Regions from separate parts of the Lactobacillus sp. W8093 genome, predicted to be linked through region 2. Evidence: riboswitches for the same ligand, from Rfam matches in the RefSeq annotation. Region 2 holds a riboswitch; the other holds the start of a gene.
The links. Region 2 has a riboswitch for lysine ahead of lysA (diaminopimelate decarboxylase). Riboswitches for the same ligand answer to the same signal wherever they lie in the genome.

Region 1 (16,691 bases), on a different contig from region 2:
CGGGGATGTTTGCAAAATTCGCTCACTTGGATCAGCTAAATTTCAGTCACTTTGATACGAGTAAAGTTAAAGATATGAGAGAAATGTTCGCAGACAATCCGGCTGTTACTAGTTTGGATTTAAGTAGTTTTGATACCAGCAACGTTACTAATATGATCTCGCTGTTTTCTGGAGACAGTTCTTTGGTTAAACTCAATTTAACGGGCTGGAATACCAAGAATGTACGCTGGATGAATTCAATGTTCAGTGGCGACAGCAGTCTAAAAGACATTGACTTGAGGCACTTTAATACCAGCAAAGTTACTGATATGCTTAGGATGTTTAAAGGTGCAAAAAGTCTGGAGCAGCTTGACCTGCATACTTGGGATACACGCCAAGTTACTAGGGTCAGCGAAATGTTTATGGACTGTGATAATCTTGTTTTTGTTGATCTGCGTGGCTGGCGGTTACCAAAAATGTATGATTCAACGGAAATGTTTACTAATGATCAGAAGCTCGCTGGAGTTGATTTAAGTCATTTTAATATTCATAATAGTCAGATTTTGAAAAATGCTGGCAATCCCAAAGGCTTTGTTGTCAAACTCGGGCATTACTGCTTACGTAAGAGTTCAGGAGTAGGTCAAGGTTTTAAACATATCCAAGCTGTTGGCAAAGGCACAATTACCAAGCCTCGGGGCAAAAAATATACGGAAAAACAATTGCTAAAACTGTATAATCATTCGGCTAAAAAGAGTCCTAAAGAAACTTATGTTATGTATAATGGCAAAAAGCCCCAGCTGCCTGAAGGGTTCAAACTTAAATAGATAAGACAAAAAAGCTAATTCGTTATTAAAAACGAATTAGCTTTTTTCTATTAGTCTAAAAGATTTAATCGCCCTGAGGAACAGACATGGTTGTCAGTTGCTCTTTAGCAGTTTTAACATACCAGACAGCTTCAGCAACTTGGGCGATAGTTGCCTTATCAGATCTTATTATGGCAGAGGCATTACTTAAGGAGCTATCATAATTATTCATTAGATCCGTATCATATTTAGCGTTTTGATCTAAATCTTTGCCCTCATTAAAAAGTGCTAGTAATTCTTGCTTGTCAGCAGTCGTTGCAATTCTTTGATCATTTTTGGCCTGCTCAATCGTATTAAGTGCTTTCAGCTTTAACCCGCTGACGTATTTAACATCGCTGACTTTGATAAAGTTATTGCCATAGTTTAATTTTTGGTTATTACTGTGGGTTACTGAATCTTGATCTGGTATCGGATTTGGTTGCTTGTCATCAATCACATTAGTATCGCTGTAATTTAGACAGTGATAAAACAGTTCCGCCTTGTTTTTCTCAGGAATCCACAAGTACATTAAGCCATCAACCGTCAGATTACTATGTGTCGGCTTCATGATATGCTTGCCAGTTGCCTTACCGGAAGTATCATAAAGTTCAACGCTGTTGCCTGCTAATGGGGTGACATAAGTGTAGACTAAGTCACTGTAATCAATAATAGGCAGGTTCCTTTTCAGTTTAACTTCGTATTCTGAAACATATTCATCTGGGTGATCGTGCAATCTGTATATATAACCCTCAAAGCCATCAATTTCGTATGGAATAACAGTTAAATCAAGTTTAATCTTTTGTCCTTTTTTCAGTTTCCGCTTTGCAGCAGAATAATTTACCGTTGTGCTGGAGGTGTTCCTAAGGACAGTCGCTGACGAAACACCATTGTAGCGAGCAATGTGACCGTTAATGTAGCCGACATTAGCTGCCTTAATGTAGCGATTATGTCCTAAAGAGTAATAATATTTCCCTTTAATTTTATGAGTAGGTATATATCTGGGCTTGAAGTATCTGTCTAAATCATTAAGATAATAAAAGTATTTGGGTGTTTTAGTAGCAGTCTTAGCTTTTCCTTGATACTTGACAATTGCATCAGTTCTTAATTTCTTACCAGTTGCTTTGCCAGTCTTGGTGTAAATCAATGAATTGTGACTTAATACTAGTTTGCCTTTTTTAATATTATGACCTTTTACTTCTAAAATATCGGCATTTTTAACGTAATAGTTATGTCCAAGGTTGTAAAATTTTTGCCCGTTAATTTTTTTAGTGCCGTAGTAGGAATAACTGGTTCTGCCATCGCTGTATTCATCAATTTCCATGTCAGTAATCACGTAGCCCTTGGAATCAGCGCTAAAACCTTCAGGAACGGTAAAGCCGTGAGAAATATTCAATTTTATTTTATGACCTGACGGATTGTAAACATAATCGTTTTTAAGCAGCGTAACTTCTCCTTTGGCTTTTTGAGCAGCTTCTACTGTTTGGGAATTGGTGATATTTGGCAATAATGGACCAGCAGTTAATAATAAGGCTGTTAGTCCAATACAAATTTTCTTAAAGCGTTTCATATTATGACCTCACAAATTATGACCTTACAAAGATGAGCTTATAATTTAATGTTATCGTAACCCAAAATGAAACTCAAATTTATTTTATCTGGTGAATTTAATGGATTTGCCTGGCTTTCATTATTTTTAACAACTAGGAAAATTATATTTTGGGTTTGAAACGGCTTATAATTAAGTTAATGAAAAGGAGGTCATGATAATGAATCATAACCATTCAAGACAAATTTTAAGTTTAGTTAAAAAAGTTGGTATTAGCAGCAGTCTTGCTTTTTGTGGTCTGAACTTAATGGCAGCTGCTGTTAAGCCGGTTTCTGCTGCAACTAATAAACCTGATGCTAGCGATCAAGTGAATAATGATATTCAAGAAATACCAGGTATTTGGTCAGGCAAAGATGGTGACTGCAGCTGGAATTATGATATTGTTACCAGAACCCTGACAATTAAAGGAACTCAGAAAAATAGCACTCTTTCGAGTCGCCCGTTTAATGAAGAATGGAGTTGGGGGAATAATATTACCCATATTGTTTTTGCCTCCCCCGTAAAACTTCCTGCAGATTCAAAATATAAGTTTAGCGAGCTAAATAATTTGAAAGACATTAAGGGACTGGACTTAGTTGACACCAGTGAAGTCACTGACATGAGTGGCTTGTTTGATATGGATCAGGCTCTGACTGAGCTTGATTTAAGTCACTTTCAAACTGATAAAGTAACTGATATGAGTAGAATGTTTGAGTCTACAGGACTATCAACGCTAGATTTGAGCAGTTTTAATACTAGCAATGTCACTAAAATGGATTATATGTTTAATGGCTGCACTGCCAAAAGCATTAACTTGAGTAGTTTTAACACCAGTCGCGTTACTGAAATGAGTAATATGTTTAGTCTAACCAAACTTCAAAATCTTAATTTTGCTGACCTTGATACAAGCAATGTGAATGATATGTCAGGAATGTTTGAGCGGGCTGATATTTCTAATTTAGATTTTGCCAAACTCAATACTAGTAAAGTTACAGACATGGAATACATGTTCTCAGGAACAACTGGGGTAAAGACTCTGGATCTTAGTTCATTAGATACCAGTAATGTTATTAAGATGTCAAATATGTTTGCTTCAAGCAAAATAACAAAATTAGTTTTAGACAATTGGGACACCAATAAGGTAACAGATATGTCGTATATGTTTGCTGACTGCCCTAATTTAACGGATGTTGACTTGAGCAAATTGCATACGGCGAATGTCACAAACATGTCATACATGTTCGAAGGCTTTTCACAGCTAGAGCAATTAAATCTAGCCAAACTTGATACTCATAATGTTAAAAACATGAGAGGAATGTTTGCGAAAAATCCTAATCTAAAGAGTATAAATTTGAATCATTTAGATACGTCAAATGCAACTAATATGCGGGAAATGTTTGCGAAAAATCCTAATTTAAAAAGTATAAGTTTGAATCATTTAGATACATCAAATGTAACCAATATGCGGGAAATGTTTGCGGAAGATCCTAATATAGAAAGTCTAGATTTAAGTCATTTAAATACTGCTAAAGTTACCACCATGTGGGGGATGTTTACTGGAGATTATTCTTTAACCAATTTGAACCTGGATGGCTGGAATACTGAGAATGTTAAAGACATGACTTATATGTTTGCTGATAATAAGAGTTTGGTTAGCATAGATCTTTCGCATTTCAGAATGACTAATGTTACTAGTACGACTGGGATGTTTAATGATTGTACTAATCTGATGTATGTGAATTTAAGTGGCTGGCATTTACCGAAATTAAAATCTTCAACTATAATGTTTGAAAACGATAAAAAATTAGTTGGAGTTGATTTAAGCTATTTTAACATTCATAACAGTCAGATTTTGCTCAACGCTGGCAATCCTAAAGGTTTTGTTGTCAAACTTGGGCATTACCGCTTACGTAAGAGTTCGGGAGTAGGCAAAGGTTTTAAACATATCCAAGCAGTGGGTAAAGGGACAATTAGAAAACCTAAAGGCAAAAAATATACTGCAAAACAATTGCTAAAACTGTATAACCATTCGGCTAAAAAGAGTCCCAAGGAAACTTATGTCATGTATAATGGCAAAAAGCCGCAGCTGCCTAAAGGGTTCAAACTTAAATAATATAAAAAAGACTAGTTCGCTTTAACTGCGAATTAGTCTTTTGTTTTATTAGTGAGGGCACTGAAGATTATTTTAATTTGCCTTTATTAATAAGTTCAGCGTCACGAATTGCCAGTTTCTTGTTATGTGCTTCATGGCCTCTATCAGATAGATTAGAATTAAATTTATACCCTCGTTTCTTCAAAGCTTTAATATCGCTTTTAATTAATGATGTATCAACCTGTGGATGTTTCTTGTAATAGTGATAATCGTATAAATAATCACCATATTCTACAACATCACTCCATCCAACATGCTGTTTAGGTGCTTTTGCTTTCTTTGGCTTTTGCACAGGTTGTGGCTTCAAATCACCTGATGGTTTAGTAGTAGGAACATTTTCCAATTTAATCTGTCTGTTTAACCACTTAATTTCAGCGTTAAGATAATTCTTGAAAGTCTTGGCATACTTAGTCTTATAATTTTTAAAATGCTTCAAGACCTTTTTGTAAAAGGCTAATTTTTTAGTCTTATTCGTTAACTTTTGGCCCTTCTTGACATTCTTATTGAAATAATTATTTGCTTTCTGATGGCGTTTTGACCAAGTTTTCTTAGTTTTGTGGATATTGGTCTTAGGTTCGGGATCATTATCTTGGATAGGTTGCGAAATTGGTTCAGCTACAGGAGTTTCAGTTTTATCTGTTGCACTTGTATCTGGATTATTTGTATTAGTGTTGGTATTAGTATTTGTTTGATTAGTTGCAGCCACATCTGCTAAAACAGCTGAAGTTTGACTAATAATTGGCGCTAAAACGGTAATACCCGCGACAGCTGCAACAATAATATTTTTATGTAATTTCACTTTAGTTTACTCCTTTAAATTTGATTTCAATAACCTTTATTACTAAGCCTATCACAACTTTTTGTCAGTTGATAGCTGTTTTTTAATAATTAGTAGCTAATGAATCAGCATCAAACTGATAGTCTCGTTTTTGCCAGGCTCTACATATTGTCTATTATATTTGCTTGGACTATTTTTGTAAAACTAATATTGCTCTGACTAGTAGACATTTAATCACCCGGCGGAGTAGACATAGTTGTCAGCTGCTTTTTAGCGGTTTTAACATACCAAACAGCTTCATCTACCTGTGTGACAGTTGCCTTATCAGACCTTAAAATAGCAGAAGCGTTTCTTAAGGCGCAATCATAATTAGACATGAGATTATGATAAGCGCTATTTTGTGCTAGATCTTTTCCTTCATTAAAAAGTGTGAGTAGTTTCTGCTTATCAGCTCCTGTCGCAATCTTTTGCCCATTTTCAGCCTGCTCAATCGTATTCAGTGCTTTTAGCTTTAACCCACTGACGTATTTCACATCGTTCACCTTAATAAAGTTATTGCCATAGATTAATGCTTGCTTTTTTGCAGGGTAAGTTGGCTCTGAATTTGGCACCGAGTTTGGTTGGTTGGCATCAATCACACTAGCGTCACTGTAATTTAAACAATGATAAAACAGTTCCGCCTTATTTTCCTCAGGTACCCAGAGATACATTAAGCCATCAACTGTTAGATTACTGTATTGCGGCTTTATAATACGTTTACCAATTGTCTTGCCAGATGTGTCATAAAGTTCAACGCTGTTGTCTGTCACTGGCGTAACGTAAGTATAAACTAAGTCGCGATAGTCAATGATAGGCAAATTCTTTTTCAATTTAACATCGTTTTCATCAACATATTCATCCGGATAGTCGTGCAGTCTGTAAAGATAACCCTCAAAGCCATCATTTTGGTAAGGAATAACAGTTAAATCAAGTTTAATCTTCTGTCCTTTTTTCAGTTTACGTTTAACGGCAGAATAATTTACCGTTATGTTGGCGGTGTTCTTAAGAACAGTCGCTGACGAAACACCGTTATAGCGAGCAATGTGACCGTTAATATAGCCGACGTTAGCTGCTTTAATGTAACTGTTATGTCCTAAGGAGTAAAAATATTTTCCTTTTATTTTGTGGGCAGGTACGTATTTGGGCTGGAAGTACCTTGCGACATCCTTAAGGTAGTAAAAATATTTGGGTGTTTTAGTAGCAGTCTTAGCTTTTCCCTGGTACTTAACAACTGTATTAGTTCTTAGTTTCTTTCCCGTTGTTTTGCCAGTCTTGGTGTAAATCAGTGCATCGTGTTTGATAGTCAATTTGCCTTGTGTGATATTGCGCCCATTGACTTTTAAAACATTAGCACTATTAATGTAATAGTTATGCCCCAAGTGGTAAAATTTTTGTCCGTTAATTTTTTTAGTGCCGTAGTAGGGATAACTGGTTCTACTGTCATCATCATAAACTATCATTTCTGTAATCAAATAGCCTTTGGGATCAGCGCTAAAGCCGTTAGGAATGTTATAGCTATGTGTACCCCGATTTTGCTTCAATTTTATTTTATGGCCTGACGGGTTGTAAACATAATCGCTCTCAAGCAGCGTGACTTTTCCTTTGGCTTTCTGAGCAGCTTCTACTGTTTGGAGGTTAGCGGTATATGGCAAAAATAGAGTGGTGGATAGGGCCAGGGCTGTTAAGCCAATGCCAACTTTCTTGAAAAAATTCATATTTTCACCTCATTATATGTGATTTTGTACCTAATATAATTATAACGTAAACTAGTTATTAAAATCAGAGCAAACAGATGTTCATTTATTTTTGCTAGCGGACAAATACTTGTATAATTAGGCTAGTAAGTGTTAAGAAGTAAATAAAGAAGATGTAATGATGAAGCAAGAATCATTATTTGCAAACAGTGGGCAAAATGAACCTTTGGCTAACCGCGTACGTCCCCAAAATCTAGATCAGTTTGTAGGACAAGAACAGCTGCTGGGACCGGGAAAAATTTTGCGCGAAATCATTGATAATGACCAGGTTTCCTCAATGATTTTTTGGGGACCACCGGGAGTCGGTAAAACGACTTTGGCTGAAATAATTGCCCGGCAGAGTCAAGCGAGCTTTTTTAATTTTAGTGCGGTTGACAGCAGCATTACTAAAATTCGCAAAATTATGAAGCAGGCAGAAGCTGAACACGAAGTGGGGCAAAAAACGCTGGTATTTGTAGATGAAATCCATCGTTTTAATAAAGCACAACAAGATGCTTTTTTACCCTACGTTGAACGTGGCAGTATCATTTTAATTGGTGCTACGACCGAAAATCCTTCCTTTGAAGTTAACTCGGCGCTGCTTTCACGCTGCAAGGTTTTTGTCTTAAAACCTCTTGAAGTCAAAGATATCATTAAGTTATTGCAAAACGCTTTGCACAACCCTAACGGTTTTGGCAAGTTAACCGTCAAAATCAGTGAGCAGGAGATTAAAGCCATTGCCAAATTTGCCAACGGTGATGCTCGGACTGCTTTAAATACGCTGGAGATGGCAGTTTTAAACGGTCATAAAACTGGCAATACGATTGCTGTGACTATGGATAGTCTTGAACAATTAATCACCCAAAAGTCGGTCCTGTATGATAAAGACGGAGAAGAACACTACAATATCATCTCCGCTTTGCATAAATCAATGCGTAACAGCGATGTGGACGCGGCAATTTATTGGCTGTCGCGGATGCTTGAAGGGGGAGAAGATCCGCTTTATATAGCACGCAGACTAGTGCGCTTTGCCAGTGAAGATATTGGCTTGGCAGATACTAATGCGCTGAATGTAGCGGTCAACGTCTTTCAGGCTTGTCAATTTATAGGGATGCCGGAATGTGATGTGCATTTGACGGAAGCAGTGATTTATTTATCGCTTGCGCCGAAATCAAACGCGGTTTATAAGGCTAGACTAGCTGCTGAAGAAGATGTTAAGAAGACGATTGATGAACCAGTACCTTTGCAGATTCGCAATGCTCCGACTAAGTTAATGAAAGATTTGGGCTATGGTAAAGGTTACCAGCTCGCGCATTATGCTAAAGACAAGTTAACGACAATGAAAACTATGCCACCGAGTTTAGAAGGACACGAATATTATTTGCCAACCTCGCAGGGTCATGAAGACCGCTTTAAAAAGAGGCTGGAGCAGATTAAAGAATGGCACAAAGAATACGATGATTAGCGCGCAGCTTTTAAAGTCTAGCCTCATTGGTTTTAATTTCCGGGACACTGCTATTTGAGCATCAACTAAAAAGCGGGCAAACCACAATTTAAGTGGTTTGCCTGTTTTTGTGCTCTTTCTTTTCTGTGGCAATATTTATTTAAATTCATTATTTGACGAAAACCATGTTGCCTGAAGCCCACATAATGTAAAAAAACAGAATAACACTAATTATTAGAGCTAATAGCCAACCCAAAACCAAACTTATAATAAAGGTAATATGTTTGTGTTGAAAAAATGTTGTCAATACATCTGACAAAGCTGATAGTAGGAGACCCAAAGCGCCAACGCTTAAACCAAGAGATTTGAAAAACGGTAGGATTAAAACCAACAAGAATTCGCCTAATGCAATAAGCCATACAACTTTATATAGATGATCTGATAACAGTTGTTCTTTCATCTTAGTCTGTTTTTTGGTCATTATTAATAGCTCCAATCATGATATTGCCAAGATTTATTATGCACAAAGCAATATTAAATTTTTCACAGATACAAGAAACAGTTATAATTTAAACTTTTATTTATATCAATGATAATAATTACTTATAGGTTAGTACATAAATATTAAATTGTAAAATTTTTAATTAGAGATAAATTAAGCTGATTTTTGACCAATCTAAAACAGATGTAATAGCTGATTTTTCTGACGGAACAACTGCAGTGACTAATAGAGCCTTTGATTAATACCACATTTCATTTATAATTATAAATAATAAAATAATTAAAATAAATCAAAAAAGAAAGGCTGTGGGAAATAAGATGAAAATGAAATTAGCAAGAGCTGCTTTACTATTGTTGTGTCCATTTGGAATAACGCTTTTTTTCTCCAATAAGCCGAATTTTAACTTAATATGGTCAATTAGTGCGTTCGTCATAACAATAATTGCTACAGCTTGCTTTGAAGTAAAAGAAGAAACATTTACTAAGCAAGTCGAAAATGATTTATTTTATTTTATGGCATTACAAGGTGCACCTATTAGTTTTGAAACTTTATATTTATTGAATATGACAGATGAGCAAGAAGATCACCCATTATTGATACTCTTAATTATTGTCTTAAATCTAATCTGTGTGCTTTTATTTGACTATTTAATTAATCGGGCTAAATTTTACCAAGCTGAAGGTAAAAATGAGTAAAATTTAACAAGATTTGAGTACCAGGCAACTATACTGCTTGGTACTTTTTTCTAGCGTAAAGTTCGTCAGACTTTTTGATAAAAATTGCGTTAGTCTTGTAAACATAATTTGCAATTTACAAGTTAGCTGCATTAATAATATACTTAAATAAAGTAGCAGTGTATGCATAATAACAAGAGATTATATGAATATAGGCAAAAAATGAGTAGTACATCAGTAATAGAAAACGTAGAAATTAACGGCACTAAACTTTATTTTTCAATTAGTTCAAAGCAAGGCCGGAAACCAATCATTTTATATTTGCATGGTGGACCGGGTGATGCCTGCATCCCCCTGACTAAAAAATTTAATAGCGAACTAGAAGATCATTTTATCTTTGTCAATCTGGAACAAAGGGGCAGCGGACTATCGTATTACAAATTTTCACCTGAAGAAAACTTGTCCATTAATACCATCTTGGCAGATATTCATCAGTTTGTGCTTTATTTATTAAAACGGTTAAAACAAGATAAATTGATTATTATGGGTCATTCTTGGGGCACAGTTTTAGGACTCTATTTTATTCAAAAGTATCCAGAGCTGGTTACGGAATATATCGGAATTGGTCAAGTCGTTAATATGAAAAAGAATATTGCTTTACAAAAAGCTTTTTTACGAACAAAAATGAAAAACACTGCCAAACTTGACCAACTTGATTTTGTCCATGAACCAACTAAAGCCAGTCTCAAATTAACTAAAATGATTGTGGCTTATGGCGGCTCAATCTACGGCGCTAAAAACTACCGCAAATTAATTGGTCCTTTTATATCTGCTAAAGATTATTCTTTTAAAGACTTAATTCATCGCTTGCAGGGATCGAAGCAATCAATTCAATATTTTTGGGAAGAACTGATGGACGTTAATTTTGAAAATATCCTGCATTTTGCCGTTCCCATCACCTTCTGTGAGGGCAGGCATGACCACCATGTGTCCTCGCAATTGACTGCAGAATATGCTGCTAAAATTACTAGTCCGTGCAATATAATTTGGTTTGACCATTCCGGTCATTTCCCGCAGTGGGAGGAGCCAACTAAATTTAATCAGGAAATTATTGGACTTTTAGAGCCACAAGCAAACTAAAAAACTGGCAAATCACGTAGATTTGCCAGCTTTTTTATATTTAATTAGGCCTTATTAATTATTCTGAAAATTACTCAAAAACTTGACGGTTTTTTCATTTTGCGGGTGATTGAATAATTGATCTGGCGTGCCTTGTTCAGTAATTACGCCATCGCTAATGAAAAACATTTGGTCGGAAATCTCCTTCGCAAACGCCATTTCGTGGGTTACGATAATCATCGTTAAACCAGTAGTAGCCAGATTCTTCATGACGCTTAAAACTTCACCGACCATTTCTGGATCCAAAGCACTAGTAGGCTCATCAAATAACAAAATTTCAGGATCCATGCAGATTGCCCGGGCAATCGCAACCCGTTGTTGTTGTCCACCTGAAAGTTGGCTGGGACGAGCATTAACGTATTGCTCCATACCTACCTTTTTCAGATTAGCAAGCGCAATTTTACGCGCCTCGTCTTTTGACCGTTTTAATACTAACTCTTGACCTACCATACAATTAGCTAAAACATTCTTATTTTCAAACAAGTCAAATTGTTGGAAAACCATGCCGACTTTAGCACGATAAATATTACGATTGTAGTTTGGTGCCAAAACATTTTCACCATGAAAATCAACTTCACCGGCAGTAGGTTCTTCAAGCAGATTGATACAGCGCAAAGTAGTTGATTTACCGCCACCTGAAGGACCGATAATGGTGGCAATTTCACCTTTATTAATGTCAAAAGAGATATCTTTTAAAACTTGGTGTTCACCAAATGTTTTCTTGATGTGCTTTAAACTTAAAATAGTTTCGTTTGTTTCAGTCATTAGTTCTTAGCCTCCATGTCTTTTGGTGTGCCTACTTGAACTTGGTTTGCCATTAAGTTGTAATTCTTACTTCCTTGGAGGTGTTTTTCAATTAAGTTGAATATTCTGGTAATGGTAAAGGTCAAGATGAGGTAGATAGCAGAAATTGTCAGGTAAGTTGGGAAGAACTTAAATGTCTGACTCGCAATAGTTGAACCAACAAAGAACAACTCTGATACGGAGATGATACTCAAAACTGAGGTATCTTTGATATTAACGATAAATTCATTAGTAATTGAAGGAAGACAATTCTTGATTGCTTGTGGCAGAATAATATGCCACATTCTCTGGTTGTGGGTCATTCCTAACGCACTGGCTGCTTCAAACTGACCTTCGGGTGTAGAAATAATTCCGCCGCGGATGATTTCTGCTAAATACGCTCCAGTGTTGATCGAAACAATGATTAGTGCGGCGACCGTTCTGTCAATATTCAGGTGCCAGAATTGGGCAATACCATAGTAAATCACAGCTGCTTGCACCATCATTGGCGTACCCCGGAAAATCTCAATATAAACCGAAAGCAGCCAGTTGACAAACTTGAGCAGCCATCTTTTACCACTGGTAGTTGGTGTAGGAATAGTTCTCACAATACCAACGGCCAAACCGATAAAGAAACCTGCAATAGTACCAACTGAAGCCAAAAGTAAGGTCATACCGATACCGTTTAAAATCATGCCGCCATATTGGCGCCACATAGATACTAACCAAGGTTCTGACTTAGCCTTTTTACCTTTTTTATCACTATCAGTTTTAGGCTGCTGCTTCACAGCTTCAGTCATTAACCTAACCCTTTTTGCTTGAGGAATAGTAGCTAAAATTTGGTTGACACTCTTTAGTAGAGCCTTGTTAGGCTTGGCAATTCCGATTGAGGTAACAGATTCTTCCTTAGTAGCATGAAAACCAGCCATTTTGCTGACAGGAATTGACTTAATGTCAGGATCAACCATCTTAAAGGAAGTTGATTCAGTGTCTTCGGCAACATAGCCATCAATGGTGCCGGAGATTAAACTTTGCCGCATTGCCGCAAAATCGCGCATAGCCGGTTGTCTCTTAGCACCTTTTAACTGCTTGATTAAATCATAGTGGAAAGTACCTTGTTGCGCTGTTAATTTTGCACCCTTAAAGTCAGTCAGCTTTTTAGCGTTGGCGTATCTGCTGTTAAGTTTGGTAATTACCACAAAAGTACTGTTTCTATATGGCTGAGAGAAATTAATGGCTTTTTCACGTTCAGCTGTTGGGCTCATGCCGGCAATAATTAAATCGGCTTTACCACTGGTTAAAGCAGGAAGTAAACCGTCCCATTCAGTCTTAACAACTTCGACTTTTCTGTGTAATTTTTGCCCAAGGATTTTAGCAATCTTGACATCATAACCATTGGCGTATTCTTTTGAGCCCTCAATTGGCACAGCACCGTTGGCATTATTAGTCTGTGTCCAATTGTACGGCTGATAATTAGCTTCCATGGCGACTTTGAGCGTACCGCCGTCCTTTTTGGCACTAACTTCATTCAGGCTAAAATTAGCCCCAATGCCTAAACAAGTGAATAAGGCAACCAAGGTAGCCAACCACTTAAATCTTGACTTCATTTTGAAAACCTCCACAAAATATGTTTCAAATAAAGCCAACACAATAAAAGCGTAAATAAAAAACTCGCTGTTACACAAAACAACGAGGTTATAATCTATTATTAGAACAAATCATATAGCGCTCCCCGGGGACTAACCGGGACAGTCTGCAAAATATTCTCTTGCAGCCCAACAAGAAGATTGAAACGAACAACATTCTTGTTTCGGCGGTAATTCTTACGCTAACCTTCAAAGTGTTCGCTCACTCAGATTAGTTTCGTAACAACCGCGACCTCTATTGCATTGGAAATTATTTAACTTAGAAAAATAATAGGCTATTAAGAGTGACTTGTCAATAATTTTATTTAAAAAATATTTTATAATTATCTCATTTATTTTCTTTTACTATTTTAAAAGACTTCTGCAAGCTGCTCTTACCGCCAGCCGTTATCTGTCTGATAAGCGCTCTTTTTCATTCTAGAAACATAGGGATTACCGGCAACATAATAACGTAATTTTTTGTTAGCCCATTCTAATTCAGATTGACTAACACCAATTCTGGCACTGGTTTTAATTTCCTTAGCCAGTTTTTTGTGACTGTTATCCAAGTCAATTTTAAAAGGGGAAGCAGTTAAGAAGTGTAAATTCCATTTTTTATCATGAATGCCAAAAGCCTGCATCATTTTAGCAGGACCATTAGTTAAAAGCACACCATTTTTGCCGGCTCGGTTTTTAATCATCTGCTCTATACCCCAGACTGGTTCGATAGCCCTGATTAAAACTCCTTGCGGCTCATTATATTCTTGCGTTGCGACATCGAAAAAGAAGTACTGTCTTTGAGCGTAAATATAAATGGTTCCGCCTTTGCGATAAAGACCTTCATTAGCTGGGCTGCGATGACCGCCGTAAGAATGTGCTGCCTTGTCTTTGACCCCTAAATATGCTTCAGCCTCCACAATATAGCCACCCATTATATTCTGACCATCATTATATGTTAATGGTCTGCCGATTAAGTCTTTAGTAATAGCAGCAGTTGGTTTATTAGTAAAATAAGTTGAATAATTCATTTTTCTTCCGTGTAGTAAACTTAAACTAAAAGGAGATATTATCATGACAAAAATAAAAGTAGTGCGCATTTACGAACATGAGCAGCCTGCTGGCTACCGCATTTTAGTTGACCGTCTGTGGCCACGAGGCAAAAGCAAAAAAGATGCTAATTTGGATGAGTGGGTCAAAGAAATTGGTCCCAGCACTAAATTACGTAAGTGGTTCAATCACGATGATACTAAATATCCTGAGTTTAGGCAAAAGTACATTGCTGAATTGGAGCATAATCCAGCGACCACAGCTTTTGTTGATCAGGTTAAAGCCAAGCTTGCCGAACAAGATGTCCTTTTTCTTTATGGTGCTAAAAACAAAGAACACAACCAGGCAGTTGTGCTCAAAGAATATGTTGAACAAAGACTATAGTTTTTGACTTTTCTTTTAGTACGCAAAAAGTGAAAAGCAATGGTTAAAATTAGGATGCTGAAAACAAGCAATTCAAATAGCTTAAAGGCTTTTTTAAAAAATTAAATTAAAGCTGTTTAAAAACATCTAGTGCATCCGCAATAATAGCAGAAATTCCTTCTGCCGGAATAGCTGTTTTATTAATTGCCCAAACTTTGGCGCCGGCTTGTCTATATGATAATAATTGGGCAAATGGATACACAACAAAACTGGTGCCTGAAATAATTACGAGATCAGAATTTTGCATTGCGTTGACAGATTTGGCTAAACTGTCGCCGTTAATTGCTTCACCGTATAAAACAATTCCTGGTCTGATAATACCGCCGCAATTTTCATGACGGTAGGACTTAGCATATTCAGCGTAGTCAACAGCTTTGTGACATTTAGTGCAGTAGATATTATAGAGACAGCCGTGAAATTCAGTCACGTGTTTATTACCCGCTTTGGTATCTAAGCCGTCAACATTTTGGGTGATTAAATCGCCTTTTTCGTTGCAGATAGCAGCAATTTTTTCGTGGATTTCGTTTGGCTTGGCGTCAGGGAAGTACATATTATCCATGACGAACTTGTAGAAAAAGTCAGGGCGCTGATAAAGAGTTTCTTCGCTCAATATTGTTTCTGGACTTTCAGAGACGCCGTCATAAATGCCGTTTTTAGAGCGGTAATCGGGAATACCTGAATGGGTCGATACTCCCGCACCGGTCAAAAAAGTAACGTGGCGCGCCTGATCAATATCATTTTTTAACTCAGTTATCTTGTTAGAATCAATCATAATTTTGCCTTTCTTAAAACTAGTTCTGCTACTGCTAGTTTACTACAAGATTTTGTCTAACATATAGGGTTATTGCAATAAAACCATACCATCAGTTATTGACAGCATGGTTTTTGTTTATTAAAGAATTTGGATACCGTGCTCTTGGCACTTGGTAATCATGTCATGCGGCCAAACGCTGGCTTGAACTTCTCCAATGTGAGCTTTGCCCAGCAAAAGCATACATAACCGTGATTGTCCAATACCACCACCAATGGTATAAGGCAATTCCCCGTCAAGCAGCATCCGGTGAAATTCCAGCTTTTCGCGTTCAAGGCAATCAGCCTTTTTTAATTGTGCGTGCAAACTTTCAGGACTAACGCGAATACCCATTGAAGAAATCTCGATTTTTTGCTTTAAAGGTTCATACCAGAAAATCAGATCGCCGTTTAGTTGCCAGTCATCATAATCTGGTGCTCGACCATCATGAGGTTTGCCGCTTTTCTTCAGCTTGTCGCCAACTTTCATAATAAAGACTGCCTTTTCTTCCGCGGCAATCTTGTTTTCTCTTTCTTCAGGACTGATGTCTGGCCAGCGGTCTTCTAATTCCTGTGTAGTGATAAAGTAAAGTTTTTCTGGTAAACGATAAGTAGAGGCAGGGTAGCGGAAAGCACAGCCAGCTTCAATCTCTTTAATTGCAGCAAAAATTTTAGTAACAGTATTTTTAAGGGTTTCTTCCGTTCTTTCCTCCTTAGCAATAATTTTTTCCCAATCCCATTGATCAACATAAATTGAGTGGAAATTGTCTAAGTCTTCATCGCGGCGAATGGCGTTCATGTTGGTATATAGACCTTCGTGCATGTTAAAGCCGTATTTTTTCAGTGCCATTCTTTTCCATTTAGCAAGGGAATGGACGATTTCAACTGTATCATCTGCCGGTAAGTCCTTCGCATCAAAAGCAACGGGACGTTCAACGCCATTTAAGTTATCGTTTAAACCAGTATGTTTTTCAACGAACAGCGGGGCAGACATCCGTTGTAAGTTTAATTTTTTAGCCAAAATCTTTTGAAATTCTTCACGAATGAAAACAATCGCAGCTTCAGTGTCACGAATGGTAAGAGTAGGGTGATAACCTGCAGGTAAAATTAAAGTCAT
Region 2 (16,691 bases):
TCGTTAACTCCTGGCACAATTAGCGGAACATCATTAGCCATACGAAAAGCACTGGTATTATCTACACACACTGCTCCTCTTTTAACCGCTTCAGGCAACAATTTCTGAGACACCGCACCGCCGGCAGATGATAAAACCAAGTCTACACCATTAAACGAGTCCGGCCGTGCTTCTTCTACTTTAATTTCTTGATTTTTAAATTTTAGTTTTTTACCTGCTGAATTCTTAGAAGCCAGCAATTTAACTTCTTTAACAGGAATTTGTGCATGTTCCAATTCACTAATTAAGCGTTGACCCACTGCGCCTGTAGCACCTAAAATTGCAACTACATATTCTTTCATTTAATATCGCCCTTTTCTGCTAAAAATTTTTGAATACGCTTCATAGCTGTATGCAGATCTTCATCGCCAGCAGCATATGAAAAGCGAATATATCCTTCTCCACCAGCACCAAAAGCACTTCCGGGAGTACCACCAACTTTAGCTTCATGTGCTAAATCTAAGGCAAAAGCTTCGTCATCTTGACCGTAACTTGCTGGTATTTGGGCAAAAACATAAAATGCGCCCTCACTCTTATGCGTTTTTAAACCCATTTTATTCAAAGCAGCAACAATATAGTCACGCCTTTTTTGATAAATTATTCGTGCTTCGACAGGATCCTGATCGCCATTTTCAAGGGCTTCTGCAGCCGCGGCTTGAGCAGGATTAGAGGGTGCGGTTACCAAAAAGGCGTGCATCTTGGCAACTAAACTAATTAAAGCAGCTGGACCTGTCACATAACCTATTCTATAACCCGTCATAGCATGAGATTTTGAAAGACCGTTAATTACTAAAGTGCGTTCAGGTAAATATTGAGCTATTGAAATATGGGCAAAATCATACGTCAATTCACTATAAATTTCATCAGAAATCACATACAGCTGGTGCTGCCTAATAATTGGAGCTAGTTGACCTAAAACTGAGGCTGGGCACTCCCTACCAGTGGGATTAGTCGGGTAATTCAGTAAAATGGCTTTTGCTTTAGGATACTTAGTTAGAGTTTTTTCCAGAACTTGCGGAGTTAAAACAAAATTTGTGTCTGCAGTATTAATGGCAATCAATTCGGCTTTAGTGTACTCAATTAACGGAAAATAAAGAGCATACGATGGCGTTGGTACAATGATTTGATCTCCCGGTTGAAACAATGCCAACATAGTTGCAGCTATGGCTTCAGTTGCACCGACAGTAGCAATAATTTCACTTTCAGGATCATACGAAAGATTTTGTTTACGTTTTAAATAATTGCTGATTGCCTTCCGCAGTCTTAAAGTTCCCTTTTGAGCTGAGTAGTGTGAATCATTATCTAAAATGCTTTGAGCAGCCGCTTGTTTAACATGTTCAGGTGTATTCAAATCTGGTTCTCCCAGAGTCAATTTGATTAAATCAGGTACATTTTCAATTTTTTGAGCAAAAGCCCGGATACCAGAAGCAGGAATTTGTGCTAAAGGTATGTGGGTAATTGGAGTTAAATCAGCAGCTAATTGTGGCATTCATTATTCTCCTTATAAAATTTGGTCCAAACCGACCACTAATTCCGATAAATTCATTATTTGATCTAAAGCAACTTTCACGCCTTGCATAAATGAAGAACGTGAAAACGAGTCTTGTCTAATAGTTAAAGCTTCGCCAGGACCACCAAAAAGCACCTGCTCGTGAGCTATATAGCCGGGTAACCGCACAGAGTGAACGGGAATGCCATCATAATCCGCACCGCGAGCTTGAGAATCATTTGCTGTTTGAGAGCAGTTTTCTGAATTACGATTAGCAGCAATTAATTTGGCAGTGGTAATAGCCGTAGCACTCGGAGCATCCTTTTTGTCAGCATGATGCATTTCAATGACTTCAGCATCAGGAAAGTAACGGGCTGCTTCTTGCGCAAATTTCATTAATAACACGGCCGACAAGCCAAAATTAGGAGCAATAATACCGCCTAACTTTTCTTTTTGTGCAATTGCTTGTAATTTTTCAGTTTGTTCAGTAGTTAAACCACTAGTGCCAATAATAGGACGTATATGGTGCTTGAGTGCAAATTCGGTATTTTTATAAACAGCTTGTGGAGTAGTAAAATCAATCCAAACATCAGCTGCAACATCAACCATTGCTAAATTATCAAATCGCTTAACGTCAGGCTTGAAATCCGAACTGCTAGAGGCTGTGGGTGCTAAAACTGCTACCAGTTGACAATCCGGTAATTTTTCAACTAATTGAACTGCTTGTCTGCCCATAGATCCTGTGGCACCAGCTATTAAAATTTTTTTCATTAATCTACTCCTAATTCTAGTGGCAGTTCATGCAATAAAGCCGCTTCATCTAAACCTAAATGAATAGCTAATTGCCGTTTTTCTGTCTCATTTAAATCTACAATCGGTAACCGGCAGCCACCAGCAGGTAAACCCTGAGCGTTTAAAACTGCCTTAACCGGTGAAGGTGAGGGGTACATAAATAATGCTTGCATTTTCGGCATTAGTTGTCTTTGCAATTTACCCGCTGCAGCAATTTTGCCCTGATCTAAGTCATCATACATTTCTCGCATAGCTTTGCCATAAATATGAGAAGCTACCGAAATTACTCCTTTTGCTCCCAAGACTTTAGCCGTTAAAGATTGTAAGTCTTCGCCTGTATATACCAAAAAGTCATTGGCTGCATGTTCAACAATATATTCCAAGTCTTCTAAATCTGAGCACTGCTTAACACCAGCAATTTTTGGATTACGCGATAAATCAACCAGAGTTTCCTTGCTAATCTTAATTCCTGTTCGTCCCGGAATATTATAAATAATGATTGGTACAGGTGAATTTTCAGCTACTTTTTGAAAATGAGCTGTAATTCCTCTTTGATTCGGCTTGTTATAGTATGGCGCAACTACTAATGCCATATCAATACCGGGAATTTGTCCTACTTCTTCCGTAAACGCAACAGTTTGGGCAGTATTATTGCTGCCTGTTCCGGCTATCACAGGTACACGGTGATCAACTATTTGAGCGAATTTAGTGTACAACGCAATTTTTTCATCATGGGTCATGGTTGCTGTTTCACCAGTCGTACCGCCAATAACGAAACCATTGCTACCTGTATTGAGTAAATGCTCGGTTAATCGTTTCAGACCAGGATAGTCAACTTCTCCCTCCTTATTAAAAGGGGTAATTATCGCGGTCATTAAATCTGCCTTATCAAAATTAGTCATGTTTTTTCTCCTTTTGAGCTACATGTGACTCAGTAAAAAACCCACCATTGCTTTAATTCCTATTACTATTGCTTCTTCGTGCGGATTAAATGTTGCAGAATGAAGTTGGGAATTATCATTTACGCCCAGCCAAAACATGGTACCGGGAATTTGTGCCAGCAAATAGCCAAAGTCCTCTCCTGTCATAGCCGGCTGCATCTCTTGGTAATTAATTTGAGTATTTTCCTTCATATAATTAATGAACTCACTTGTAATTTGAGGATTATTTTCAACTGGCCAATAGCCGCCTTGATTAAGCTGCAAATCAACCTTAGCATTATAGCTTTGTGCTATTCCTTGAGTTACCTCCCGCAGACGCTGATCGATTCTTTCGATCATTTTTTGAGTTAGCCCGCGAATAGTTCCTTCTAAATGAGCATGACCGGCAATTGCATTTCTAACTGTTCCAGCCCTAACTTTTCCTATTGTAATAACACCACTTGCAATTGGATCAATACTGCGAGATATAATTGTTTGAATTTGTTCTATTAAAGCAGCAGCGGCCACTACCATATCATTAGCTTGCTGTGGATATGCGGCGTGACCATCTTTACCATATAAGTCAATATTGATTTCAGTTGTGCCCGCAAATAATGTTCCTAAACGGCAGCCAATTGTGCCGGTGGGTAAGTCGGGAGTAACATGCAAGGCAAAGAATTCATCTGGATGCCATTTACCAGTAAAAACCCCAGCTTCATAAGCTTTTTTACCACCACTTTCACTTTCTTCAGCTGGCTGGAAAAAGAAAAGTAAATTATCCTGCGGTTGCTGGTCACAAAAATAAGCTAAAATTCCAAGCGCTACTGTCATGTGGATGTCATGACCACAGGCATGCATTTGACCATGATTGTGGGAAGCAAACGACAAGCCAGTATTTTCTTGAACTGGCAGACCATCTATATCTGCTCGATAACCAATTGTTTTTTGTGGTTTACTTCCCCGAACCAGAACTAATATAGCTGTAGGTAGTTCAGGGCATGTACGTATTTCAATATTTTTCTGGTTAAAATTACCAATGACTTGCAAGAGATATTTTTGTGTTTGATATTCATGCAACGCTAATTCCGGTATTTGATGCAAGTCACGGCGAATTTTAATAAGTTGCGCAGAAGTTAACATTAATTCACAGCTTTCTTAGTCCCTGTTCAATTCCTGTCTTAGAGGCAGTTTTTTGATCACGCATTTTAATAATTTTTGCTGGTACTCCGGCAACGACGCTGTTTGCAGGTACATCTTTTGTTACTACCGCCCCGGCCGCTACTACCGCATGGTCACCAACTTGGACTCCTTCTAAAACTACTGCATTAGCACCTATCAAAACATTTTTGCCTATTTTTACAGGTTGTGCTGAGGCTGGTTCCACGACTCCGGCAATTACCGCTCCTGCTCCTATGTGGCTGTTCGCACCAACGATTGCTCGGCCGCCCAAAACAGCATTCATATCAATCATGGCATTTTCGCCAATTTCTGCTCCAATATTAATGACGGCCCCCATCATAATTACCGCATTTTTGCCTATTTCAACATTTTCACGAATAAGGGCACCCGGTTCAATTCTGGCAGAGATGTTCTTCATGTCTAGCAGGGGAATAGCAGAATTCCGACTGACATTTTCCACTTGATAATATGTTATCTTCTCGGCGTTTTTTTCTAAAAAAGGACCCAAGTCTTGCCAATCTCCAAAAACGACCCCGGTATGAGTTTCACTAAAAATCTTGCAATTTTCAGGCCACTTTAACTTAGACATCTCAGCCTTGATATATACTTTCACAGGTGTTTTTTTGGTTGAATTAGCAATGAAATCAATAATTTCTGTTGCCGACATTTTTTTCATATTTTTAATTATCCTTTCGGTTGATAAAAGCGATCATGATTAATTAAATCCGCATAAGTTTCACGTGTAACTACTACCTGTGCTTGACCATTTTCTGCAAATACGACTGCTGGCCTTGGAACACGATTGTAATTCGATGCCATGCTATAACCATAAGCGCCAGTAGCCAGAACTGCTATTACATCGCCCGGTTTACTTTTAGGGATTTTCAGTTTGTTAATAATAATATCGCCTGATTCACAATAACGTCCCGCCAGTCTAACCGTTTCTACTGGTTCTGCATGTGGCTTTTCTGCTAGTACTGCCTCATATTGTGCTTGATAAAGTGCCGGTCTGATATTATCACCCATGCCCCCATCAACTGCTACATAAGGAAGCAGTCCCGGTACTTCTTTGCGAGCACCGATTGTATATAAGCTATAACCGGCTTCACCGACAATCGAACGTCCCGGTTCAATCCAGATAGCCGGAATTTTTAAGTGGCTTATTTGCACACACTTTTTAACTGTCTGCACTATTTGACTGATGAAGGTTTGAGCAGTTAAAGTATCATCCTGTTCGGTATATCTAATACCAAAACCGCCCCCTAAGTTTAAAACACGCGGCTGGTAATCATATTTTTGCTCCCAGTCCTTGACTAATTGCATAAGTCTTTCAACTTCCAGCTTAAACCCGTCTGTCTCTAGAATCTGTGAGCCAATATGTGCGTGCAGACCAATTAGTTCCATTTGCGCGTTAGCTTTAACCTGTAAAAAGGCCTGCTCGGCTTGACCCGAACGAATATCAAAACCAAATTTACTATCTTCTTGACCAGTTTGATCATATTCGTGAGTATGTGCAGAAACTCCTGGTGTTAGCCGCAACATTACCTGCATCTGACTATTTGTTTCTTGCAAAATCTGGCCTAACAACTTAATTTCAGTAAAATTATCTAAAATAATGACGCCAACATGATTTTTCACAGCCATTAATAACTCAGCTGCAGTTTTATTATTACCGTGAAAGCTAATTTTTGCTGCAGGAAAACCTGCTTGCAGCGCGGTATATAATTCACCCCCAGAAACAACATCCACATGTCCGCCCAGCTCATTAATTACCTGGTAAATTGCTATCGTAGCAAATGCTTTACTGGCATAACTAATCGCATAATTCACATTTTCTTTTGCAAAAGCGTTTTGGAAAGCCCGAAATTGCTGTTTGATTTTTTGTACGTCATAAACAACTAATGGAGAACCAAACTCTTTTGCTAATTTTAGTGCATCAACCCCACCAATTACCAAGTGACCTTGAGCATTAGTTTGATAATAATCATTAGCAGCCATTTAAGTCTCTCCCTTTTTCTTAAAATAAAAAGGGCTCTTTTGTCGTGCCTAACAAAAGAGTCCTTCAAGTTATTATCTGGTATCAATTTTGTCGATAGCGCTCCGCGAATATAAAATTGCGACAGTCCGTAACCTGTTAGATTACGTCCCAGCTAATTAATTACCGCAATAATTAATGCTTCGGCAACCGCCCCTTTCACTAGTTTCTCAGCCTTTGCAGAAACTCCACCAGCTACTTTTGTTGGTTGCAACCTCTTCGATTTATTAAAATATTATTATTAATTAAAATCATTGTCAACCATTTTCAGTCAGAATTATTTTTTGTTTTTAAAATAAAGACAATGATTTTAAAAAAATGTCATTTTAACTACAAGCCAAAAAACTTCTAGTAGCAATGTTTTTTGGCTTTTTACAGCTTAAAAACAGTTAATCAAAATGGCTCATTTTCAAAAGTTCTCTTTTTATTTTTGATTGAAGATTAAAATTTTAATGATAAAATGCAATACTAATTACTTAAAATTAAATTTAATTGTGAAAGGTATTAACATGAAAGTCGTTAAATTTGGTGGTAGTTCCCTTGCAGACGGGGAGCAATTTGAAAAAGTAGTAAATATTATTAAAGCTGATCAGACTCGTAAAGTAATTGTAGCTTCTGCTCCAGGAAAAAGATTTTCAAATGACATTAAAGTAACAGATTTATTAATTGAGTTTGCACATAAAACAATTAATAAAGAGGATTGCAGTTCAACTGTAAAAACAATTTGGTCTAGGTATCATGATATTGCTGCTTACTTTCAAATATCTGAACAATTATTACAACCTTTACTGCAAGAACTAATTGCTTTGCCAAAAGCTGATTACCCTAATCAAGACTATTTAATGGCTGGCTTTAAAGCTCACGGTGAAAAACTTAACGCACAACTTTTGACTTTAGTTTTGCAAAATTATCATTTACCAGCTTACTTTCTTGACCCCCAAGAAGCGGGCTTTATGGTTACTGACAACGCTAATGACACCCAAGTGATGCCAGAAACTTACAAAAATTTAGAAAAGTGGTCTAACAAAGATAACGTGTTGGTTGTTCCCGGCTTTTACGGTATTACCAAAGACGGCTTAATTGCTACTTTTTCCCGTGGCGGATCAGATATCACTGGCGCAATTTGGGCACGGGGGATTAAAGCAGATTTATATGAGAACTTTACCGACGTCGACGCTATATATGCCGCTGATCCCAGAATTATTACTCACCCCTACGCAATTAAAGTTATGACATATCGCGAATTGCGGGAGCTGTCATACGCTGGCTTTTCGGTTTTCCATGATGAAGCGATCATTCCTGCAATTGAAGGTCAAGTACCCATAAATGTCAAAAATACTAACCACCCTGATTTACCAGGAACAATGATTGTTCCCGAGCATGATTTTCATCCCCAAAGCATAATTACTGGGGTCGCAAGTTCTAGTCATTTTGCTGCATTATATTTACATAAATATTTACTAAATAAAGAGGTTGGATTTACACTTAAATTATTACAAATTTTCTATAAATTTAATATTTCATACGAACACATGCCATCAGGAATTGATGATCTGACTGTTATTTTTGACAAAAGACAATTTAATGAGCAAATCCGCCAGCAAATGTGTTTTGAAATTCAACAAGCATTGCAACCTGACCAACTAGAATGGTTTGATGATTATGCCATCATCATGGTAGTAGGAGAAGGAATGCGCAACAAGATTGGCGTAATGAAGAATATTACAATGCCGTTGGCGCAGAAACACGTCGCAATCCACATGATTAATCAGGGTGCCTCACGTATTTCTATCATGCTGGGCACTAAAAGAGCTGACGCAGCAGCGGCAGTTAAAGAAATTTATCAGCAATTTTTTAAGTAAATATTTAAAGGAGAAACTTTATGGTACAACTACAAAAAGTTCATGGCTCGCAAAACCAATTTTTTCTGCTTGATCAAACCCAATTAAAAGCACCATTAACTAAAGAAGAACTAGTCAACTTGGCACAGCAAATAACCAGACGCGACACAGGTTTATTAAATGGCGCGGACGGTTTGCTTGTAGTCAGCAAGTCACACCATCCTCAAGTTTTAGGTAAAATGCAGGTCATCAATGCTGACGGCTCTTTTGCTTCAATGTGCGGTAACGGCCTAAGGACAGTCGGCCGCTATTTAGCACAAAAATATCATAAAGAAGCATTTAAAGTTGAGACTATGCAGAGTGATTTGCGTGTCAGCTGCAAGCCGGATTGGGCTCAAGACGTTAAGGCAGTCAGTGTTGAAATCAGCCCTGTCAGTTTTCAGGCAATTGATCTCCCGTTTACCAATTTAGGCGCTACTGAGTTAATTAATCAAAAGGTTCCCGAATTTGCACCTAATTTAAAATTTTCAGCAGTTGCTGTTCCCAACCCACATTTGATTAGTCTAGTGCCAAATAACATTTTACAAAGCAACTTATTGGAAAAACTGGGAACAAGGTTAAATCAGAAAAACCCTTATTTTCCAGATGGCGTAAACGTTAGTTTTGCTCAAGTTTTGAATGCACATCATCTATTTGTGCGCACTTTCGAACGGGGTGTGGGTTTTACCAATGCTTGTGGCACTGGCATGTCAGCCGCAAGTCTGGTTTACGCATTAACTTATCCGCAGGAACACCTTTTTGGGCAGTTACTAACTATCTCCAATCCCGGAGGATTTGTTCAAACTAAAGTGCATCGGACTGCAGATAGCTATTGGATAGAATTAATAGGTAATGCTACAGTTACGCACTATATTGATGTTACAGAAGGTGAATTACACGAAAAACAGCTGGACTTTAGTAACTTTAAGATTACATCAACTACAGAAAATGAAGCTTACCAGAAATTTATGGCAACACATAATAAGTAAAGGGTAATTTTGGTAGTAAAGTATTGTACTAAAATAAAAATTTGAGCTGCTTAATAGCCATTTTGAAGTGACTTTATAGCCTTTCTTTTTCATAATAGTGAAGTAAAATATATTTGTTAAAGCGATTTCACAAAAAGGAGTGCTGTAAAATGGCAGAACCAGATTATTTAAAATTAGTGCAGGAAATGCGAAAAGAATTTAAAAAAGGTGATGATCAGCGCGACGCTGATTTGCCAACACAAATACCTGAAGTAGAAAGATTTGATAATGTGCCTTACGGTCAAGATCAACAATATCAGATTCTTGATGTGTATTTACCCCAAAAAAGAACTGATGCTAAACTGCCGGTTATTATCAATATCCATGGTGGTGGCTGGGTATATGGCACTAAGGAAACTTACCAGTTTTATTGCTTAGCTCTAGCTAAAGCAGGCTTTGCAGTCGTCAACGCCAATTATCGTTTGGCACCTGCCGTTGTTTATCCGGGCGAATTAGATGATGTTAACCGTGTATTTCATTGGGTAGCCAAAAAAGAAAATGCGGCTAAATATCAGTTTGACTTAAACAATGTCTTTATAGTTGGTGACAGTGCAGGCGGTCAAATGGGTGAACAAATTTTAGCAGTTTACACTAACAATGAATACCGTAAATATTTTGGCTATTCTGTTCCCAACTTGACCATTAAAGCAGCAGCTTTAAACTGTGGCGCTTACTTCTTAACGGAAATTAATTCCATTGCCGGCGCACCCGAGGCCTATTTCAGACCCGAAATTCGTATGAATAAACACGAAGAACTAAATGTAGAACAATTTCTAACTTCTGCATTGCCGCCTTTATTTATCATGACCTCTACCGATGACTTTTTGCGTGATAATGCCTACATGCTTTCTGGATACTTACATGCCAAAAATATTTATCACGAACTACATTTTTATGGGGACAGTAATAATCCTCGCGGACATGTTTTCCACATTAACCAAAAAGATGAGTTGGCAAAGCAATGTAACGAAGATGAGGTGGACTTCTTCCGTAAATACCTCAATTAAATAATAATTACCAAAACTGGTTGAACTAGTAGCTTTTTTAGTTCGACCATTTTTAGTAAAGGAGAAAACATCATGGCAAGTGACAAGCATGAGTTGGTGCAGCTAGATGAACTGCCTGTTTTTATTAAGGTTCATCAATACCCGGGCTCCTCAGAAGTACCTCCCCACTGGCATCAAAGTATTGAACTGAGCTTTACATTAAAGGGAAAAATTGACCATTTTATCATCGGCGGTGTAGATTATCAAACCCAACCAGGCGAAATTTTAATTATTAATACCCAAGTTGTTCACAGCGTGCGCAATCTTAACAGCACTAAAAATGATTTGGCTTTAACCCTGCTTTTCCCTTATTCTTTAGTATTACAAATGTTTCCTGAAATGGATCATTATCAGTTTGAAGTGAAGCCGGTTGAAGAATTAAGCGTAGAACAAGCAACGCAATATCATCATCTGCAAACTTTACTAAGTAAAATTATTGCAACAAAATTAGCACCTGCTGCAACTTTTAAAAATCTTGATTTAACTATTCTTAGCTATAAGGTTTTAAAGATATTGCTCAAATACTTTTTAAAGCCACGTGATAACAAGTGCCAAATATCACGTAACTTAATTATTACAGGACATTTGCGTAATGCGTTAGATTATATTCAAGACCACTATCAAGAACCGATCACGCCACAAGATATTGCAAACAGTTGTCATTTATCACGACAATATCTGCAAAGAGTTTTTCACCAAAATATGGGAACTACTATCGGAAAATATCTCAAGAATTTTCGGGCGCAAAAAGCCTATCAGGACTTGCGTCACACTGCCAATACTCTTACAGCAATTGCAATGAATAATGGTTTTAGTGGCATTCGCTCATTAAACAGGGCAATGGTTGATTATTACGGACAAACTAGTATGCAAATCAGAAAAAGTTCCTCAGCGCCATATTCAAGCTACTGAAAGCGCTATTTTATATGCAAAAAAAGAGTAATATATTACTAAACTAATATTCAGTAAAAAAGAGGCAAGTTAATATGAAAAAAATTAATCCTAAATCTGGGTTATTCAAATGCGCTTTATTATCAATATCGCTATTGCTAATGATAGCGCCACAAATTTCTTCAGTATTGCCATTGATGTACTCATCATTTCCACAAGTTTCAAGAGCAGCTGTCGAAACATTAAGTACGATTCCTAATATTGGCATTGTCGTTTGTCTTATTATAAGTCCATTTTTAATTAAACTAATCGGCACTAAGCCAACAGTTATGGCTGGGCTAGCAGTTGCCCTGCTGGCAGGTACTTACCCAATATATGGCACAAGCTATACACCAATTTTAATTTCCCGTTTTCTTTTAGGAGCCGGGATTGGGCTATTTAATTCTTTAGCAGTTAGCCTTTTGTCCAAATTCTATCAAGGCGATGAATTATCAACTATGCTTGGCTTTCAAAACTCGATGGGTAGTGTGGGTGCTGCAGTATTTTCCTTTTGTGTTGGTCTGTTAGCCGTATTGGGCTGGCATGCAACTTTTGCAATCTACCTAGTATCATTACCAATCATACTATTGTTTGGTTTAGTAGTATCATTGCCTGACGAAAAAAGTAGTGAAACAAATACTGGAGCCCCGGCAGCTAAAGAAGAAAATAAGATTAACGGTAGCGTAGTGGAGATCTCTTTAATCATGTTCTTTATGTACGTCTTCTTTATGCCAATGACTTTTAAGTTGCCGCAATTGGCTACTACACAAAAAATTGCTAATGTGAGCCAAATTGCTTTTGTTTCGAGTGTGGCAACTCTTGTTGGTATTCCTGTTGGTATGTGCTATGGCTATTTAAAAAAGAAACTGCAAGATTTGATCTTACCAATTGGCTTATTACTACAAGTTGTTGGTCTATTGGCTCTTGCTTATGCTTCTAACCTGCCAGTATTGGTGATTGCTGTTATTGTTTTAGGCACTGGGTTTGGTCTATCCGTACCGTATATTTTTAATTGGCTAGATGAAACAGCACCACAAAATTCAGTCAACTTTGCTACTACTATTACTTTAGTTCTTGTAAATGTTGGCTGCGCTGCTTCACCAACAATTATTGATTGGCTGGGCAGCAGTTTAGGCAATGGTTCACCTCGTGCCGATATGACAATGGCGGGTGCCGGTATGGCTATTCTATTTTGCTATAGCTTAATCCACTACTTTAAAGTCAAAAAGCACTAAGAAATAGCTAGATTAAAAAAGAGTTGACGCGCTCTTGCACGTTCAACTCTTTTTTAATTGCATATTTATTGTTGCAAATTATTGTTGCTCATTTCTTTCTTTTCTGGAGAACCAAAACATGAATAACGGCAAAATGACGAAGCCGAAAATCATCATAATGATTGCATACCAGTTTACACCAACGACTTGACCATTCTCAATAATGCCGAATTGCGCCTGCCAATTATATTTAACCAGCAAAAAGATTACTAAGACAATCGACAATATTGGTACAAAGATGTCGGTTACAACATTTTTAGGGGCTGGTAAAATTGGCTGCTTATTTTTACCATAATAAAAGCAAATTACTGCTAAAGGAACAACAATGAACCCTAAAAATCTGACCATGGCACTCAGAGTAATCAGGTTTGTCATATTAAATTGAAATGATAAGGGTACTAAGACTGCCAGCGCTTCAGAGATAAAAAATGTCTTAATGGGAAAATTATTTTTAGTTCTTTTTGTTAAAGTTGCCGGTAGCTGGTGCTCACGCGCCATTGCTTCCAGAATGCGCGGTGCATTAAAGCTAGAAGCGACATTTATTCCCAACATAGAAATAAGCGCACCCACTAAAATTATATCCCGCAAGACTTCATTTTTAAAAATTGCACTAATGGCTACTACTTGTTTAGTTGTCATGAGGGACTTGGGATCTAAAACCATTGCCACGGCTACTACTCCAATATAAATTGCGGCAATAACTAAAATTGCTAGTGGAATAGCCTTTGGTAAGTTTTTTTCTGGCTCTTGCATATCTTCTGAACCGGAAGCAACTGATTCAAAGCCCGTAAACGCATAAAAGGCAGAAACAACAGCCATCACAAAGCCTGTAGTAGTTAACGCGGGTACGATTTTGTGGCCGTTTTGTGTAATTTGATCAACAGATGATAGGCTGTGTGTAGCTCCCGTTGTAATTAATAAAACAACGCCAGCTACAATAATCAAAATTAAGGCTGCTAATTTCCCTACTGTTGCCATATTCATCACAAATTTCACAAATTTTTGCCCGAATAAATTAATTACTGTAACGAGCAGCATTAGTATTAAGAAGCCGATAGTAACATTTAAAAAATTATCTGGATTGCCGCCGAAAATAGAAATAGTTGATTTGATAACACCGACAGCCATCACACCCCAAGCAACACTAGCGGAAAAATAGCGCAAAATGCCGACGTAAAAACCCATATTATTGCCAAAGGCAGCCTTAGAATAAGCATAAGAAGCCCCAGATTTAGTGACATATTTAGCCGCTGCAGAAAATGAAATGGCTAAAACTGAAGCAAAAAGTGCAGCAATGAAATAAACAATTAGTGCCTTACTACCTGCTTGACTGACTACACTACCCGGCGTTAAAAAGATACCGGAACCAATAATTGAGTTGATTGCCAAAAAAACAATCGACCAAAAACCTAGTTTATCTCCTGTATTTTTACTCTGATCCATTATTACTCCCTACTTTGCTCTTTCAATCACAAATTTGAATAAATTATTCATATTTGCTGTATTGGGATTATTATGCAGCATTTCTGGATGCCATTGCACTGCCAAAACATTACCTTGCTTATTTTCAAGTCCTTCCGGCACACCATCACTGGCATCTGCAACTTCAAGTAAATCAGGAGCAACCTTCTTAATTAACTGATGGTGAAAAGTATTAACCATACATTCGGTTACACCCAATGTTTTAGCTAATAAACTATTTTCTTTGATAGTTATTTTATGCGTAGGTAAATCTGGTGTATGCCCCTGCTCATGCTTTAATGTCTGCTGAGTGCGATAGCTAACATCTTGGTAAAGACTGCCGCCGTGCGCCACATTAATAATTTGCGCTCCTCGGCAAACTCCCAAAACTGGTTTATTAGTTTCTTCTGCAATTTTTAATAAAAGCATGTCAAAATGATCCCGCTCGGGCCAAATTGGACCAATTTTAGGCATTAGTTCCTCACCATATAAATGGGGATCAACATCATGACCACCAGATAAAATCAGTCCTTGAACATGAGCCATTTGGCTTTTTATAACTTCATCATCAGCAGTAAAAGGGATAATAAAGGGAACGCCGCCGTTTTTAACAACAGAATCCACATAGTCTTCATTCACATAACTACGCCGATAACCGGGAAACATTCCGCCAGAATCAATCATTTCCGATCCCGCAATACCAATAATTGGTTTTGTCATTTTTCCTCCTCATTTAAGCTTATATTATTATTTATTAATATTATAATAGTTATGAGCGATTTATGTGTGCCTTTTGCTTAATGTCAGCTTTATTGCAATTTACTGCAGTTAGGCATTAACACTTTAAATGTTTAGCTTGCATTAGGCTTAAGGATTAGCTACCAAACTATTGGTGTAGTAAAATATTTGAGTTAAAAATTATTATTGGTCATCTTACAAAGAGTAAATTTCATGAAAAACTTAAGCAGAACTATTAAACAACAGAAAATAATGTGGATTACTTTGCTAATTTTGCTTTTAGCAAGCTTACTTTGCCATTCTTTGCCTAAAATCTCCGATGTTAATTGGCAAACAATCTTATCATTATTCAGTTTAATGCTTGTTACACAGTATTTTATTCACATTAAGGCTTTAGACTATTTGAGTCAAAAAATCATTAATTTGGCACGTACTCATCGACAGGTTGCCCAATTGTTAGTTTTATTAGCGGGATTTTTAGCGATGTTTTTAACTAATGATGTCGCTATCCTGAGCCTTATTCCGCTATTTCTAGTTATTCACAAGCAAGTTCATGGCCCTTTCGTTTTTCCTTTATCGTTAATCACAATTGCAGCAAATCTTGGAAGTGCGTTAACACCTTTTGGTAACCCGCAAAATCTCTATATTTATAATCATTATCAACTTTCCACTCCTAATTTTTTTAAAATTTCATTCCCTTTATTTCTAATCAGCTTTGCTTTACTTTTGTTAACCACTTTTACCATCCCTGCAACTCCACTACCTACCTTAAAGCAAACAAACTATAATATTAAGCCGCTATCTTTAATCACTGCTTTTGCCCTACTCATAGTGACACTTGCCGGCGTGCTTCATTTTATACCGTTAATTTATGCTACAATAGCAATCGCTCTAGCCGTTTTGCTTATCAACCACCTTTTATTTACAAAAGTTGATTATGGTACTTTAGTGACTTTCATAGGCTTTTTCTTAATAGTGGGAATTTTAGGAAGGCAAAAATTCGTCATTAATTTAGTTACGCAGTTGTTGCAACAAAGCTCTCTAATTACTTATCTGACAGGTATTTTACTGAGCCAAATAATTAGTAATGTTCCAGCTACTTTTCTCATGACTCGTTTCAGTACAGATATAATCGCAATATTTCTGGGCGTAAATGTCGGTGGACTAGGGACTCCGTTAGCTTCATTTGCCAATTTATTAGCTTTAAAGCAAGCGCATGTTCACAGCGGGCGAGTATTATTAGGCTTTTTGGCAATCAATTTTATTTTATTAATCCTGCTGGGCGGGATAGTTATGCTACTGCTACCACAATTAATAAAACTTAGTTCTCTTTAGAGATTTTATGTTTGAGATTATTTATTTCCCGGGAAATATTTTCTATCTCTTTAAATGAAGCATTGGGGTCGGTAATTAGTTTATCTAATTTAAATTGAAGTAAATTAATCTGATTATCAATATTGGTATTCTTATGACTGGAAAAATCACTAGCCGTAATTAATTTATGATTTTTTATTTCCCAGATTGCAAAATTCAAATTTTTCAGCAGGTTCTGATCATGAGATACCAGGATGATAGCAAACGGATAATTTTTTAGAAATGTCTCAAGAGCATTAATAGCTGAAATATCTAAAAAATTATCTGGCTCATCAAGTATCAATAAGTTATGCTCACCTAATAGCACCTTTGCCAATTTATAACAAACTAGCTGGCCTCCACTTAAATCACAGACTTGGTTATTCAGAAATCTTCTTAAATGTAAATCACCTAAAAGTTGCATGTTAGTTGTTTTATCAAAAACACTAATTTTAGAAATTGTTTCTATCACTGTCTCTTTTTCTGCAGCTTCTTGAGCAATATTCTGTTTAACATAACCGATTTTT

Region 1: another riboswitch for lysine. It lies ahead of H3T47_RS00990 (ABC transporter substrate-binding protein/permease); the one in region 2 lies ahead of lysA (diaminopimelate decarboxylase).

What each region holds. Positions count from the first base shown of each region.
Region 1 is NZ_JACFRL010000001.1:203,371-220,061, reverse strand. Features, by position in the region: gene H3T47_RS01040 (BspA family leucine-rich repeat surface protein) at 1-803, shown strand, start outside; gene H3T47_RS01035 (SLAP domain-containing protein) at 868-2,388, opposite strand; gene H3T47_RS01030 (BspA family leucine-rich repeat surface protein) at 2,588-4,519, shown strand; gene H3T47_RS01025 (hypothetical protein) at 4,587-5,357, opposite strand; gene H3T47_RS01020 (SLAP domain-containing protein) at 5,567-7,090, opposite strand; gene H3T47_RS01015 (replication-associated recombination protein A) at 7,251-8,573, shown strand; gene H3T47_RS01010 (hypothetical protein) at 8,722-9,033, opposite strand; gene H3T47_RS01005 (hypothetical protein) at 9,378-9,749, shown strand; gene H3T47_RS01000 (alpha/beta fold hydrolase) at 9,951-10,868, shown strand; gene H3T47_RS00995 (amino acid ABC transporter ATP-binding protein) at 10,923-11,672, opposite strand; gene H3T47_RS00990 (ABC transporter substrate-binding protein/permease) at 11,672-13,297, opposite strand; lysine riboswitch at 13,406-13,582, opposite strand; gene H3T47_RS00985 (DNA-3-methyladenine glycosylase) at 13,711-14,343, opposite strand; gene H3T47_RS00980 (DUF488 domain-containing protein) at 14,387-14,746, shown strand; gene H3T47_RS00975 (NAD-dependent protein deacylase) at 14,853-15,557, opposite strand; gene asnA (aspartate--ammonia ligase) at 15,678-16,691, opposite strand.
Region 2 is NZ_JACFRL010000002.1:60,670-77,360, forward strand. Features, by position in the region: gene H3T47_RS01585 (aspartate-semialdehyde dehydrogenase) at 1-341, opposite strand, end outside; gene H3T47_RS01590 (aminotransferase class I/II-fold pyridoxal phosphate-dependent enzyme) at 338-1,528, opposite strand; gene dapB (4-hydroxy-tetrahydrodipicolinate reductase) at 1,541-2,299, opposite strand; gene dapA (4-hydroxy-tetrahydrodipicolinate synthase) at 2,299-3,222, opposite strand; gene H3T47_RS01605 (N-acetyldiaminopimelate deacetylase) at 3,241-4,380, opposite strand; gene dapD (2,3,4,5-tetrahydropyridine-2,6-dicarboxylate N-acetyltransferase) at 4,385-5,095, opposite strand; gene lysA (diaminopimelate decarboxylase) at 5,104-6,417, opposite strand; lysine riboswitch at 6,504-6,682, opposite strand; gene H3T47_RS01620 (aspartate kinase) at 6,964-8,316, shown strand; gene dapF (diaminopimelate epimerase) at 8,337-9,323, shown strand; gene H3T47_RS01630 (alpha/beta hydrolase) at 9,473-10,369, shown strand; gene H3T47_RS01635 (AraC family transcriptional regulator) at 10,442-11,320, shown strand; gene H3T47_RS01640 (MFS transporter) at 11,395-12,573, shown strand; gene H3T47_RS01645 (APC family permease) at 12,652-14,055, opposite strand; gene H3T47_RS01650 (gamma-glutamyl-gamma-aminobutyrate hydrolase family protein) at 14,065-14,793, opposite strand; gene H3T47_RS01655 (SLC13 family permease) at 15,025-16,146, shown strand; gene H3T47_RS01660 (ATP-binding cassette domain-containing protein) at 16,133-16,691, opposite strand, start outside.